DNA from 2 places in the Nocardioides sp. FY1077 genome. Region 2 is predicted to be linked to the other one. Evidence: predicted binding sites of a transcription regulator. Region 2 holds the regulator's gene; the other holds the start of a gene.

Region 1 (7,281 bases), on a different contig from region 2:
TCAAGCTCTACCTCACCGCCGACCCCGCCGCCCGCGCCGCCCGCCGCGCCGCCGAGCAGGGGGTCGTCGACCTCGCCGCCACGGAGGCGCTGCTGCTCTCGCGCGACCGGATCGACTCCGGGCGCGCCACCGCCCCTCTGACGATGGCGCCCGGCGCCGTGCACCTCGACACCACCCCCTGGACCCTCGACGAGGTCGTCGAGCAGGTGGTGGCCCTGGTCGAGTCGACGGTCGGGCCCACGGAGGCCCCCGCGTGACCGCGTCGTCCCGCGGCTCCGAGGAGCGGGCCGACCACCACGCTGGACGACGGGCCGGCCCGCGGCTGGCGACCCGCGTCGACGCCCACACCGAGCTGCCCCGCAGCGACCGGACGCCGTTCCCGCCGCGGGCCATGCTCCACGGCCTGCGGCCCGTGTCCTCGTGGCTGGTGCAGCGCCGCTACGGCGTCGTCGTGCACGGCGCCGAGCACGTGCCGGCCACCGGCCCGGTGATCCTCGCCGCCAACCACGTCGGCGTGATGGACGGGCCGCTGCTGGCCGTCTTCGCCCCCCGCCCCGTGCACGCGCTGACCAAGTCGGAGATGTTCCGCGGCGCCCTCGGCACCTTCCTGCTGCGCTCGGGACAGGTGCCGCTCGACCGCTTCCACACCGACCTCGCCGCGGTGCGCACCTGCCTGCGGGTGCTGCGCGACGACGGCGCGGTCGGCATCTTCCCCGAGGGCCGGCGCGGCTCCGGTGAGCTGGAGCGGTTCCACCGCGGCGCGGCGTACCTCGCACTCGTCACGGGGGCGCCGGTGGTGCCGGTGGTGATGTTCGGCACCCGCGAGCCCGGCGGGCGCAGCGGCGAGCTGCCGCCGCGCGGGAGCGTCGTGGACATCGTCCACGGCGAGCCGTTCCGGGTGCCGGCCCAGCCGTGGCCGCGCAGCAAGGAACAGGTGGGGGCCACGTCGGTGTTGCTGAGGGAGCACATGCTGGCGCACCTCGCCGCCTCGCGCGCGTCGACCGGGCGGGACCTCCCCGGTCCGCTGCCCCCCGGAGACCTCGAACCAGACCCCGCCACCGGGGTCACCGACCAAGGAGCACCATGACCGACAGCCTGCCCGAGCCCGCCCCCTCGACCCACGGGGGCGCGGACGAGGTCGACGGTCCCGTGCCCGTCCTGGCCGTCGTCGGACGACCCAACGTCGGCAAGTCGACGCTGGTCAACCGCATCATCGGCCGCCGCGAGGCCGTGGTCGAGGACGTGCCCGGCGTGACCCGCGACCGGGTGTCCTACGACGCCAACTGGAACGGCCGCGCCTTCACCGTCGTCGACACCGGCGGCTGGGACCCCGACGCCCGCGGTCTCGCCGAGCGCATCGCCGGTCAGGCCGAGGTGGCGGTGCAGCTGGCCGACGCCGTGCTGTTCGTCGTGGACGCCGCCGTCGGCATCACCGACGCCGACGAGGCGGTCGTGAAGATCCTGCGCCGCGCCGAGAAGCCGGTCGTGCTGGCGGCCAACAAGGTCGACGACCAGCGCGCCGAGGCCGAGGCGCACGGCCTGTGGAACCTCGGGCTGGGCGAGCCCTACCCCGTCTCGGCGCTGCACGGGCGCGGCTCGGGCGACATGCTCGACGCGATCCTGGCCGCCCTCCCCGAGCCGCCGCCCGACCGCGACGCCGAGCTCGGCGGCCCGCGCCGCATCGCGATCGTCGGCAAGCCCAACGTCGGCAAGTCCTCGCTGCTCAACCGGCTCGCCGGCTCCGAGCGCGTCGTCGTCGACAACGTCGCCGGCACCACCGTCGACCCCGTCGACGAGCTCATCGACCTGGGCGGGCAGACCTGGCGCTTCATCGACACCGCCGGGATCCGCAAGCGGGTCAAGGAGGCCTCCGGCCACGAGTACTACGCCTCACTGCGCACCACCACCGCCATCGACCGTGCCGAGGTGGCGGTGCTGGTCGTCGACGGTGGGCAGTCGATCAGCGAGCAGGACGTGCGGATCATCCAGACCGTGCGCGAGGCCGGCCGGGCGCTGGTCATCGCCTTCAACAAGTGGGACCTCGTCGACGAGGAGCGCCGCCACTACCTCGAGCGCGAGATCGAGCGCGACCTCGTGCAGGTGCAGTGGGCCCCGCGCATCAACATCACCGCCCGCACCGGCTGGCACGTCGACCGGCTCGTCCCGGCCCTGGAGAAGGCCCTGGCGGGCTGGGAGACCCGCATCGGCACCGGGGCGCTCAACGCCTTCCTCGGGCGCCTGGTCGCCGAGCACCCCCACCCGGTGCGCAGCGGCAAGCAGCCCAAGGTGCTCTTCGCCACCCAGGCCACCACCGCGCCCCCGACGTTCGTCCTGTTCACCTCCGGCAAGCTCGACGCCGGCTACGAGCGCTACATCGAGCGTCGCCTGCGCGAGCAGTTCGGCTTCGCCGGCACCCCGATCGTGCTGGAGCAGCGGCCGCGGGAGAAGCGCAAGCGCTGACCCGGTCGCGGCTGCGCCGGGGGCGGTCGACGGGGGCGGTTGACGGGGCGGTTGACGGGGCCAGCGGGGCGGCGTTGGATCGCCGGACGGCCCAGCGCTCCCGCGCCGCCGACGACGAGGAGAGCCTGCTGTGACGAGCCCCGACGCCACCACGACCGTGCGGGTCGCCTACGGCAGCACGGGGCTCGACGTGGAGCTGCCGGCCGCGCTCACCACGGTCGTCGCGCCCACCCACCTCGAGCCGGCCGAGGACGTCGCCGCCACGCTGCGCGCCGCCCTGTCGCGGCCCGTGGCGGGCCCGCCGCTGCGTGACGTCGTACGGCCCGGGCAGCGGGTGGCGGTCTCGATCTGCGACGCCACCCGGCCGCAGCCGCGCGAGCAGATGGTGCGGGCGCTGCTCGACGAGCTCGAGGGCATCACCACCCGCGACGACCTGGTGCTGCTGGTGGCCACCGGCACCCACCGCGCCAGCACCGACGCCGAGCTGCGCGCCATGCTCGGCGACGACCTCGTCGACACCGTGCGCGTCGTCGACCACGACAGCCGCGACCCCGAGTCGCTGCGCTGGGTCGGCACGCACGGCGACGGGGTGCCGGTGTGGCTCAACCGGCACTGGGTCGAGGCCGACGTCAAGATCACCACCGGCTTCGTCGAGCCGCACTTCTTCGCGGGGTTCAGCGGGGGCCCGAAGATGGTGGCCCCGGGCCTGGCCGGCCTGGAGACGGTGCTCACCCTGCACGACGCCGCCCGCATCGGCAGCGACCGGGCGACGTGGGCGGTGTGCGAGGGCAACCCGGTGCACGACGACGTGCGGGCCATCGCCGCGGCGACCGGGGTCGACTTCGCCCTCGACGTGGTGCTCGACCGCGAGCAGCGGGTCGTGCGGGCCTTCGGGGGCGAGGTGCTCGCGATGCACGCCGAGGCCCGCGAGGTGGTGCGCGAGCTGTCGATGCGACCGGTGCCGCAGCGCTACGACGTCGTGGTCACCAGCAACTCCGGCTTCCCGCTCGACCAGAACCTCTACCAGGCGGTGAAGGGGATGACCGCCGCGGCGACCGTCGTACGACCCGGCGGGCTGATCATCTGTGTGGCGGAGTGCCGCGACGGCTTCCCCGACCACGGCACGTTCCGCGAGGTGCTGGCCTCCGAGCAGACCCCCGAGGCGCTGCTGCGCAGCATCTCGCAGCGCACCGAGACGGTCCCGGACCAGTGGCAGGTGCAGGTGCTGGCCCGGGTGCTGTCCACGGCGCGGGTCGGGGTGCACACCACCCACCTCAGCGACGCCGAGCTGCGCACCGCCCACCTGTTCCTGGTCGACGACGTGGCCGCCGCCGTGCGCGCGGAGCTGGAGCGGGTGGGGCCAGACGCCCGGGTCTGCGTGCTCCCCGAGGGCCCGCAGACCATCCCGTACGTGGTCGAGGGCGTCTGAGCCACCGCCCGGTCGGGGCCCGGGGGAGGCCCGTGCCATGCTGGGCCGCCCCGCTGGCGACCCGGTCGCCCCGGCGGTGCACCTCCGGGTCGCGGTCCGCTTGACGTGTTCGAACAGGTGTTCGATCATGGACCGGTGACCACCCTCCCCGCCCTCGACCCGGACCGCCCGGTGCTCGACCAGCTGCGCGAGCGGGTGGCGGCGCTCGAGGGCGGCCCGGTGCGCGAGCCGGTGGCCACCCACGGCGCGCTGTCCGGCCTGGTGCAGCTGCGGGCCGGGGCGACGTACGGCGTCGACGCGGCCTCGCTCGGCATGGTGCTGGCCGCGGAGGCGTCGCGGTCGGGGGAGTGGGTCGGCTTCGCGGGGTGGGACGACTTCGGCGCCGAGGCGGCCGCCGAGCTGGGCGTCGACCTCTCGCGCACCGTGCTGGTGCCCGACCCCGGCGAGCACTGGCTGGAGGTCACCGCCGCCCTCGTCGACGTGCTGCGCGTGGTGGTGCTGCGCCCGCCCGCCTCGGTGGACGCCCGGTCGGCCGGCATCCTCGACGCGCGGCTGCGCACCCGCTCGGCCGTGCTCGTCGTGCACGGCGACTGGCCGCGCTGCGAGGCGCGGGTCAGCCTCGAGCGCTCGCGGTGGAACGGGCCCGACCGGGGCGCAGGGCGCCTGCACACCCGGGTGACCCGGCTCTCGGTGCGCCGTGGCACCGCGCCTCCGACGCGGGCCGACCTGTGGTTCCCCGGCGAGGGCGGGGCGCTGGCCCGCGTCGAGACCGACGCCGGTCGCGGCCCGCGGGTCGCCCCGGTGCGTCCCGACGCGCTGGTGGGCTGAGCCGTGCGGGTCATGGTGGTGTGGTGCCCCGACTGGTCGGTGGTCGCCGCGCTCGCTGAGGCGCAGCGCTCGCCCAAGGAGCCGGCCGCGGTGCTCGCGGCCGGGGTGGTGGAGGTCTGCAACGGCCCGGCCCGGGAGACCGGGGTGCGCCGCGGCCTGCGCCGTCGTGACGCCCAGGCCCGCTGCCCCGAGCTGCTGCTGCTCGACGACGTGCCCGAGCGCGACGCCCGCCACTTCGAGCCGGTGCTGGCCGCGGTGGAGGCGCTGCGCCCCGGCGTGGCGCCGCTGCGCCCGGGCCTGCTGGCGGTGCGCGCCCCCGGCCGCTACTTCGGCGGGGAGGAGAGCGCGGCCGCGCTGGTGGCCCAGACCCTGGTCGAGGCCGGGGTCTGGGACTGCCGCATCGGGGTCGCCGACGACCTGTTCACCGCCGAGCAGGCCGCGCGACACGCCGCGGTGCAGGAGTCGGTGGTCGTGGCGTCCGGCGGCTCCGCCGACTTCCTGGCGGCGCTGCCGGTGCGGGTGCTGGAGGGCGACGGTCCGCGGGGCCGCGAGGTGGCCTCGCTGGTGGCCCGGATGGGCCTGACCACCCTCGGCGACCTCGCCGCCCTCCCGCTGGGCTCGGTGCAGGACCGCTTCGGCCGCTACGGCGCCGACCTCTGGCACCGCGTGCGGGGCGCCGGTCGTGCGGTGCTGGGGGAGCGTGAGGCACCGCCCGAGCTCGACGCCGAGGTGGTCTTCGAACCGCCCCTCGACTCGGTGGAGGCGGTCTGCTTCAGCGTGCGCACCACCACCGAGCGCTTCGTCGCCGCGCTCGCCGCGCGCCAGCTGGTGGCCACCGAGGTGTGCGTGGAGGCCGAGAGCGACGGCGTGGTCGTCTCCTCCCGGGCCTGGCTCCACCCGCGGTGCTTCACCGCCCGCGACCTGGTCGACCGGGTGCACTGGCAGCTGCAGGGCTCCGGTGGCGCGCTGCGCTCCCGCCGCGACGCCGGGCGGGTCACCGCGCCGGTCGAGCGCGTGCGGTTCGTGCCGGTGACCGTCGAGCCGGCCGCCGCCCACGCGCAGGCGCTGTGGGGAGGCGGCACCGACGACCTGGTGGAGAAGGGCGTGGCCCGGGTGCAGGCCATGGTCGGCTTCGAGTCGGTCGTGCGCCCGGTGCTGCAGGGCGGGCGCTCGCCGGCGGAGCGGCAGGTCAGCGTGCCGTGGGGGGAGCGCCCCACCGGGCTGCGTCCCCGGGAGCGGCCGTGGCCGAGCCGGGTGCCCGGACCCGCGCCGGTGCGGGTGTTCTCCCGCCCGCGCGGCGCGGAGGTCGTCGACGAGACCGGCCGCGTCGTCGGCGTCACCGAGCGGGGTGCGGTGACCGGCGAGCCGTGCCGCTTCCGGTTCGGGGCCGTCCCCGCTGTCCCCGACACCCGGACCGACGGGCGAGCCGGACGGGCCGGACAGGCCGGACGGGGCGCCGTACGCCTCGGCGAGCAGCTCGACCTGCTCGACGCCCAGGTCGAGCCCGACGCGGTCGGGGCGCGGCTGCCCTGGCAGCCGGTGGGGTCGTGGGCCGGGCCGTGGCCGGTCGACGAGGAGTGGTGGTCCTCGCCCGACGGGGTCGGCGGGGGAGCCGGGCGTGCTGCCCGGTTCCAGGTCGTCGGGGTCGACGGGCGGGCCTGGCTGCTGCGGTGGTCGACGTCCGGCTGGCTGGTCGAGGCGGGCTACGACTGATGGGCTGGAACAACCCCGCGGTGCCCTGGCGCGACCTCGAGCGGCGCCTGTCGGGGCGCACGCTGCTGCCCGGCGCCGACGACGCCCCCATCTCGCGGCGCAAGGCCCCGCGGCCCTCGCGCGCGGCGATCGAGCGCCCCGAGGAGGTCACGCCGTACGCCGAGCTGCACTGCCACAGCCACTTCAGCTTCCTCGACGGCGCGAGCTCGCCGGCCGCGCTGGTCGAGGAGGCCGTGCGCCTCGGGCTCACCGGGCTCGCCCTGACCGACCACGACGGCTTCCACGGCGCCCCGATGCTGGCGGAGGCGGCCGGCGTCCACGGCCTGCCCACGGTCTTCGGTGCCGAGCTGTCGCTGGGGCTCACCCGCAACCAGAACGGCGTCGCCGATCCCGAGGGCGACCACCTGCTGGTGCTGGCGCGCGGTGTCGACGGCTACCACCGGCTGGCCGGCGCGATGACCGAGGCCAACCTGCGCGGCGACGAGAAGGGCCGACCCGTGCACGACCTCGACGAGCTCGCCGAGCGCGGCCGCGACCACTGGGTCGTGCTCACCGGCTGCCGCAAGGGCAGCGTGCGCCGTGCCCTGGCCGACCACGGTCCCGACGCCGCCGCCGCCGAGCTCGACCGGCTCACCGCCCGCTTCGGTCTCGACGGGGTCGTCGTGGAGCTGTCGGCGCAGCCGGGTCCGGGGGTGGGGGAGGTCAACGACGTGCTGGCCGGGCTGGCCGCCGTCCACGGGCTGCCCGTCGTGGCCACCGGCGGGGTCCACTTCGCCCGCCCCGCCGACCGTCGCCTGGCCGCCACGATGGCCGCGGTGCGGGCCCGGCGCAGCCTGGCCGACATGGACGGC
Region 2 (7,281 bases):
GTCTCCCTGGTTCGGCGGTGCGCGGGGCGCGGTGTGTGGCGTGCGGGGGGTGGCGCTGCGGTGGTGCGGGGGGCGACGTCCATGGTCGCGGCGACCACCGACAGTCACGGGGTCGCGTGGGCGGGCCCCGGGGAAGAGGTGGTGCGCCCGGCAGGTGGCTTCCCCACCACCTGCCGGGCGGTCTGTGGGCCCTACCCGGTGGGGGCAGGGGTGGGCGCGCCGTCGACCAGCTCGGTGAGCTGCTCGGCGCGCTGGGTGCGCAGCTCGGCGATCTCGGCCTCGAAGTCCTCGGCGGACTCGAAGGCCTTGTAGACCGACGCGAAGCGCAGGTAGGCGACCTCGTCGAGCTCGCGCAGCGGCGCGAGGATGGCCAGGCCGACCTCGTGGGCCGGCACCTCGGCCTGGCCGCGACCGCGCACGGTGTCTTCGACGGCCTGGCCCAGGCAGGCGAGGTCGTGCTCGGTGACCGGACGGCCCTTGCAGGCCTTGCGGGCGCCGGCGACGGCCTTGTCGCGGTGGAACGGCTCGGTGGCACCGGAGCGCTTCACCACGGCGAGCTGCATGAGCTCGACGGTGGAGAACCGCTCCTTGCACTCCAGGCACTGGCGACGTCGACGGATCGACCCGCCGTCCTCGGCCACGCGGGAGTCGAGGACCTTGGTGTCGGCGTGGTGGCAGAACGGGCAGTGCACGACGGGTCCTCCTCTCCCTCATTGGCGGCCCCGCACCGACCCGACACCCCGTGGGGGTGTGCAGTCGGTGTGGATAACCGGGCTCTTCCTGTGTAGAACACGCTTCGACCTGTGGGGCTTCCACCCCTGGCCTGTGCACTAGATGTGGATAACTACACCGGTGTAACTACTAGATGTAGGGAACCGTACGCCCGTCGAGGGCAGGGCGCAACCTGTTCGGCGAGTCGCGCGCCGGGCGTTTCGCTGCCGCCGCAAAGCCGCAGGTCAGCGCGCCGCGGACCGCTCGCCCGGCGGTCCGGACAGGTCCGTCACGGGCGTGTCGCGGGCGTCCAGGCCGCTCCGCCGGGCGGCCGAGCGGTGGTGGCGGGCGCGACGCCTCCTGATCTCCCGCTCCGACCTGCGCGTCCCGCTGCGCCGGGCGGGCACGTCGGACACAATGACCCGGTGAGCAGCGCGGGGAGACGAGCAGGCTCGCGCCGAGCCGCCAAGCCGCCCCGCACGTTCCAGCCGCGACTCCTCCTGCTCGCCCTCGCCGTCACGCTGTCGGTGGTGGCGTGGGGCTACCTCGTGTACGCCGCGATCGACTTCGGCACCACCGCCCGCGACGGCGACGTCCGCGCGTGGTGGTTCCTCGCCCTGGCCTCGCTAGGGGCCGTCGCGTGCCTGTTCGTCGGACTGGTGCTCGTCGCCCGGTTGTTGCGGGCGCTGGGGATCACCGCTCCCCCGTCCGGCGGGTCGCCGGCCTCGGGGGACGACGCGGACGACGCGGACGGTGGTCCCGCCACTGCTCCTGGTGGGCGGCGGGCCTCGCGCTGAGGCCTGGTCGTCGGTTCGGTGGTTTCGAGACGCTCGCTGCGCTCGCTCCTCAACCACCGAGCGCTGCGGTCGTTGCTCGCTCCCGGGGGACAGGAAAGGGGCAGGCCCGATGGGCCCGCCCCTCGTCTTCCCCAGCTCACCAGCCGGGGTCGAAGCGGCTGGTGAGGTCAGTGGCCGGGCGCGTGGCGCTGCCGGCGGGTGGATCAGCTGGTGGGGACCCGCAGCTGCTGGCCGGCGATCACCAGGCCGCCGTCGAGGTCGTTCAGGGTCTGGATCTCCGCGATCGCCCCACGCAGGTCGCCGTCGGCGGAGGTGGCGGCCGCGATGTCCCACAGGGTGTCACCGGTGCCGACGGTGATGACCTCGGTGGGCTGGGCCTGGGAGGTGGCCACGGAGCCGGCGGCCAGCCAGACCCCGACGGCGAGCACGACCAGCAGGGAGAGCGTGAACACGACCAGTCGGCCGCGGCGGGTCAGCCGCACGGTCGGGGCGTGGACGGGGTGCAGGGTCATCGTGCTCATGGGGACCTCCTGGGGAAGTGGCGGTCGGCCTCGGGTGGGGCTCGGTCGGTCACGCTGATGTCTAACGGGCGCCACCGACAGTCCTGGCGGACCGCCTGGAGTGGCCGAGTCGACCACACGTTCGATCGAACACATGAGCGAGAGTAGATCAGGTGTTCGACACCGCGCAAGGGTCCAGACGAACGGATGTTCGACCGGATCCGCGCCGGCGACGGGGACGGGCGCGACACGCCGTTCGAACAGGTGTTTGAAGTCGCCCGGCGCGACTGGCAGGGTGAGGCACGTCGCCCCCGCCGGGCGACGCACGACCTCCACCCGGACCCACGCACCCGGGCGGGGCACGAGGACCGGGCCGGCGCCAGCCGTGCCGGAGCAGAGAGGTGGACGATGGCGACGAACGAGGTGGGGGGCACGGTGTCCGAGTTCCCCGAAGGTGCTCCCGACGCGACGGGCCTGACCCCGCGCCAGCTGCGCGTGCTGGCCACGATTCGCGACGCGATCGAGAAGCGGGGCTACCCCCCGAGCATGCGCGAGATCGGCAACGCGGTGGGGCTGACCAGCACCTCCAGCGTGGCCCACCAGCTGAAGGTGCTCGAGGAGAAGGGCTTCCTCAAGCGCGACCCCAACCGCCCGCGTGCGCTCGAGGTGTTCCTGCCGGAGGTGCTCGCCGCACGCCGCTCGATCTCCGCGGCGGAGGAGTCGTCCTTCGACGAGACCGGTGTGGGCGACGCGATGCCCGCGGCGACGTACGTGCCGGTCGTCGGCCGCATCGCCGCCGGTGGCCCGATCCTGGCCGAGCAGCGGGTGGAGGACGTGTTCCCCCTGCCCAAGCAGCTCGTCGGCGACGGTCAGCTGTTCCTGCTCGAGGTGTCGGGTGAGTCGATGATCGACGCCGCGATCTGCAACGGCGACTACGTCGTCATCCGGCAGCAGCCGACCGCGAACAACGGCGAGATCGTCGCCGCGATGATCGACGGCGAGGCCACCGTCAAGACCTTCCAGCGCAAGGACGGCCAGGTCTGGCTGCTCCCCCACAACGACTCCTTCGAGCCCATCGACGGCACCCACGCCACGATCCTGGGCAAGGTCACCGCGGTCCTGCGCCGCGTCTGACCCGCTCCACCGGGGCCCACCGCTGCGGGCCCCGTCCCGCTCCGGGGCTGCCCCACCCGCGTCGCGCCGGGCCCGTCGGACCACCGACGGGCCCAGTGTCGCGTGCGGATCCGCCGAGTCGGCGCTGTCGGTGACGCGTGAGACGCTGGACGTCCTGCTCGTCCCCCACCCCCGGGAGCCCGCGTGCGTCGCACCCCCTCCGTCCTGCTCGCCCCCCTCGCCGCCCTCGCCCTGGGCGCGGGACTGCTGGTGCCGGCCGCGGCCGACCCGGTCGACGCCCCTGCTGGCGGTGCAGCGAGCGAGGCCGTCGAGGTAGTCGGTGAGGCGACCGGCGAGGTGACCCCGGCCCAGGCCGCGGAGGCGCTGGAGACGGTCGAGGAGCTCCTCGACCCGGACGCGACCCCGGCGACCGACCCCGACGTCGAGGCCACCGAGGCCCTGCGTGACCTCGCCCGCAGCCTGCCCGCGCTGTCGCCGACCGACCGCGCGACGGCGCGCAGCTACCTCGCGCGGCCCAGTGACGGCACAGCCGACCCGTTTGGCTCCGGTTACAGCGCCAGCGCTGGCGAACCCGGTTCCACGTGCAGCACGAACGTCTGCGTGCACTGGGTCGAGCGCAGTTCCGACAAGGTGGCAGACGACGAGGACGTCAGCACCGTGCCCGCCTACGTCGACACGACGCTCGCCACGTTGCAGAAGGTGCACGACACCTACGTGGCCGCGGGCTACCGGGCCCCGAAGCCCGACGGCGCCAAGGGCGGGAGCCCACTCACGGACGTCTACCTGGTCGATGTGGGTGGCGACAGCATCTACGGCTACTGCACCTCCGACCGGGCCATCCCCACCGGGGAACGCGCCGCTGACGTGCCTGCGTACTGCGTGCTCGACAACGACTTCCGCTCGGGCCAGTTCCCGGCGCACACCCCGCTGGAGAACCTGCAGGTCACCGCGGCCCACGAGTACTTCCACGCCGTGCAGTTCGCCTACGACGCCGACGAGGACGGGTGGTTCATCGAGGCCACTGCCACCTGGGCCGAGGACGAGGTCTACGACGCGGTCGACGACAACGTCACCTACCTGCGCTCCGGTCCGCTGGGCCGACCGCGGGCCTCGATGGACGGTGACAGCGACCTGCGGGTATACGGCGACTGGATCTTCTTCCGCCACCTCACCGAGGCGCTGCCCGCCAGCACCGGCGAGCTCCCCTCGCTGGTCCGCCGCGCCTGGGAGCGCGCCGACAGCGCCGTCGGCGGTCCCGACGAGTACTCGGTGCAGGCCGTGGCCGGTGCGCTCGGCGAGCGGGATGTCGCACTGCGCGACGCCTACGCCCGCTTCGCCGCCGACAACCGACGCCCCGGCCTGGCCTACGAGGAGGGCTCCGCGCAGCGCTACCCCACCGCCCCGCTGTGGCGCAGCGCCACCCTGTCGCCGACACAGCGCTCCACCGGGCGCCGCACCGTGCGCCTCGACCACCTCAGCAGCGCCACCCACCGGTTCACCCCCGGTGCGGGCCTCGACACCGGGTGGAAGCTCGCGCTCACGCTCGACCTGCCGGTGAGCGCCCGCGGCACCGAGGTCGCCCTCACCGTCGTGCCGACCAGCGGTCGGCCGACCACGCGGCTGCTCCGGCTCGGCGCCGACGGCGACGGCCGGGTCAACACCGGCTTCTCCGCTGCGGCCGTGCGCCAGGTCGAGGTCACCCTGGTCAACGCCAGCAGGCGCTACCGGTGCGGCGTGGCCCCCGAAGCGGGCTTCTCCTGCCAGGGCCGCTCGCGAGACGACGACCTGCGCTTCACGGTGGCCGGCCGCGCCGTCCGGGGCTGAGCCCCCGCCTGGTCACGGCGTGCCGGTGGCTCCCGGGTGAACACCTGGTGGCCACCCGCCTGCGGCCATGACGCGGGTGACGGCGCGTCGTTGAATGGATCGTGACCACCCCTGACCGCCCCTCCTCGTCGCCCGCCGACGCCCAGGTCGACCTGCGACCCCATCGACGCACGCTGCTCGCCACGGGCGCAGCCGGTGCCGTCGCCGTAGGCCTGCCCGCCGCCACGACGACGGCCGGTGCCACGGCGTCCGAGCCCGACGCTCCGCTCCGTGCGGGTGGCCGGGTGTTCCGGCACGGCGTGGCCTCGGGCGACCCCACGCCCGACGCGGTGGTGCTGTGGACCCGGGTGACCCCCACCGTCGCGGCGACACCGGGCTCGGGCCGCGGCCCGTCGGTGAGCGTGCGCTGGGAGGTCGCGACCGACGACCGGTTCCGCAGGATCGTGCGCCGCGGGCGGGTAGGCACCGGCCCGGGCCGTGACCACACCGTGAAGGTGGACGCCACCGGCCTGGAGCCGGCGACCTGGTACCACTACCGCTTCGTCCTGGGCGACCAGGTCAGCCCCACCGGGCGCACCCGCACCGCCCCGGCCCGCTTCGCCAAGCCCGGCAACCTGCGCTTCGGCGTGGTGTCGTGCGCGAACCTGCAGGCCGGGTACTTCGCCGCCTACCGCGGGCTGGCGGAGCGCGACGACCTCCACGCCATCCTGCACCTCGGCGACTACCTCTACGAGTACGGGCCCGGCGAGTACGGCATGGGCAACGACAACGTCGACGTCCGGGCGCACGTGCCGGCCCGGGAGATGGTGTCGCTGGCCGACTACCGCCAGCGTCACGCCCAGTACAAGACCGATCCCGACCTGCAGGCCGCCCACGCGCGCTACCCGTGGATCGTGACCTGGGACGACCACGAGGTCACCAACGACCAGTGGCGCAAGGGCGCCGAGAACCACACCCCCGGCACCGGTGAGGGCGGCGAGGGCGACTACCTGCGCCGTCGGGCCCGCGCCCACCGCGCCTACGACGAGTGGATGCCGCTGCGGATGGACGGCACCGCCGACCTGCGCGACGGCGCCCGCCTGTTCCGCCGGCTGCGCTTCGGCTCGCTGCTCGAGCTGAGCATGCTCGACCTGCGCACCTACCGCGACCAGCAGGTCGCCACCCCTGCGGTCGACCCCGCGGTCAGCGACCCCGACCGCACCATCACCGGACGCCAGCAGATGGAGTGGCTGAAGGACTCCCTGAGCCGCGACCACCGCCCGCAGTGGAAGCTCGTGGGCAACCCGGTGATGATCGCGCCGGTCACGTTCGCCGACCTGCCCGACGACCTGGTGCAGCCGGTCAACGACGTCACCGGGCTGCTGCCCAGCGACGGTGCGCCGTACAACGTCGACCAGTGGGACGGCTACACCGACGACCGCCGCGAGGTGTTCCAGCACCTGCGCGACCACCAGGTGAAGAACACCGTCTTCCTCACCGGCGACATCCACTCCGGGTGGGCCTGCGAGCTGCCGCTCGACCCGTCGACCTACCCCGCCGTCGGCGACTCCGTCGGCGTGGAGTTCGTGTGCACCTCGGTCACCTCGAACAACCTGAACGACATCACCGGCACCCCGCCGCGCACCACTTCGCTGGCCGTGGAGGAGACGATCAAGGCCAACAACCGCCACATCAAGTACCTGAACTTCGACGACCACGGCTTCTCGGTCCTCGACGTGACGGCGAAGCGGGCGCAGATGGACTGGTTCGTGATCGGTGAACGCGACGACCGGGACACCCCCATCACCTGGTCGGTGTCGTACGCCACCCCGGCCAACAGCAACCTCGTCGAGCGCGTCGACGCTCCGGTGGGTGACGTCTGATGTGCGGCTCGACGCGCCACGACGGCGCCTGCCCCACCACCGACGTCGCCGGTGCCGACCGGCCCTTCGCCCGCGGCCTCGCCCAGGCCCGCACCGGACGGCGCACGATGCTGACCGCCGGCGCCTCCGGCCTGCTGTTCTCCAGCCTCGCCGGGGCGGCGTCCTCCGCGGCCGCCGCGGCCGCCAGCACCCGCAAGCGCGCCTACGTGCTGGTCGTCGACGGGTGCCGTCCCGAGGAGATCGAGAGCGGCCTCACCCCCAACCTCCGCGCGCTGCGCGACGCGGGCCTGCGGTTCCCGCGGGCCTCGTCGATGCCGGTGATGGAGACCATCCCCAACCACGTGATGATGATGACCGGCCAGCGGCCCGACCGCACCGGCGTGCCCGCGAACGCGATCTACGACCGCGAGCTCGGCGACATCCGCGACATGGACCGGCCCTCCGACATCCGGG

What was found. Region 2 encodes LexA, which represses DNA repair genes until DNA is damaged. Its sites were predicted from a motif close to TCGAACANNTGTTCGA; they were not measured.
Region 1: the regulator LexA is predicted to act here: its motif matches at 3,999-4,014, upstream of imuA' (DnaE2-dependent mutagenesis accessory factor ImuA').

What each region holds. Positions count from the first base shown of each region.
Region 1 covers NZ_JBZWDB010000004.1:363,127-370,407, reverse strand. Annotated here, with positions in the region: gene cmk ((d)CMP kinase) at 1-257, shown strand, start outside; gene AC4OR8_RS16985 (lysophospholipid acyltransferase family protein) at 254-1,087, shown strand; gene der (ribosome biogenesis GTPase Der) at 1,084-2,460, shown strand; gene larA (nickel-dependent lactate racemase) at 2,591-3,889, shown strand; gene imuA' (DnaE2-dependent mutagenesis accessory factor ImuA') at 4,025-4,717, shown strand; gene AC4OR8_RS16965 (DNA polymerase Y family protein) at 4,730-6,430, shown strand; gene AC4OR8_RS16960 (error-prone DNA polymerase) at 6,430-7,281, shown strand, end outside.
Region 2 covers NZ_JBZWDB010000003.1:1,137,457-1,144,737, forward strand. Annotated here, with positions in the region: gene nrdR (transcriptional regulator NrdR) at 192-692, opposite strand; gene AC4OR8_RS15015 (hypothetical protein) at 1,137-1,508, shown strand; gene AC4OR8_RS15020 (LysM peptidoglycan-binding domain-containing protein) at 1,712-2,029, opposite strand; gene lexA (transcriptional repressor LexA) at 2,417-3,142, shown strand; gene AC4OR8_RS15030 (MXAN_6640 family putative metalloprotease) at 3,326-4,966, shown strand; gene AC4OR8_RS15035 (alkaline phosphatase D family protein) at 5,068-6,828, shown strand; gene AC4OR8_RS15040 (alkaline phosphatase family protein) at 6,828-7,281, shown strand, end outside.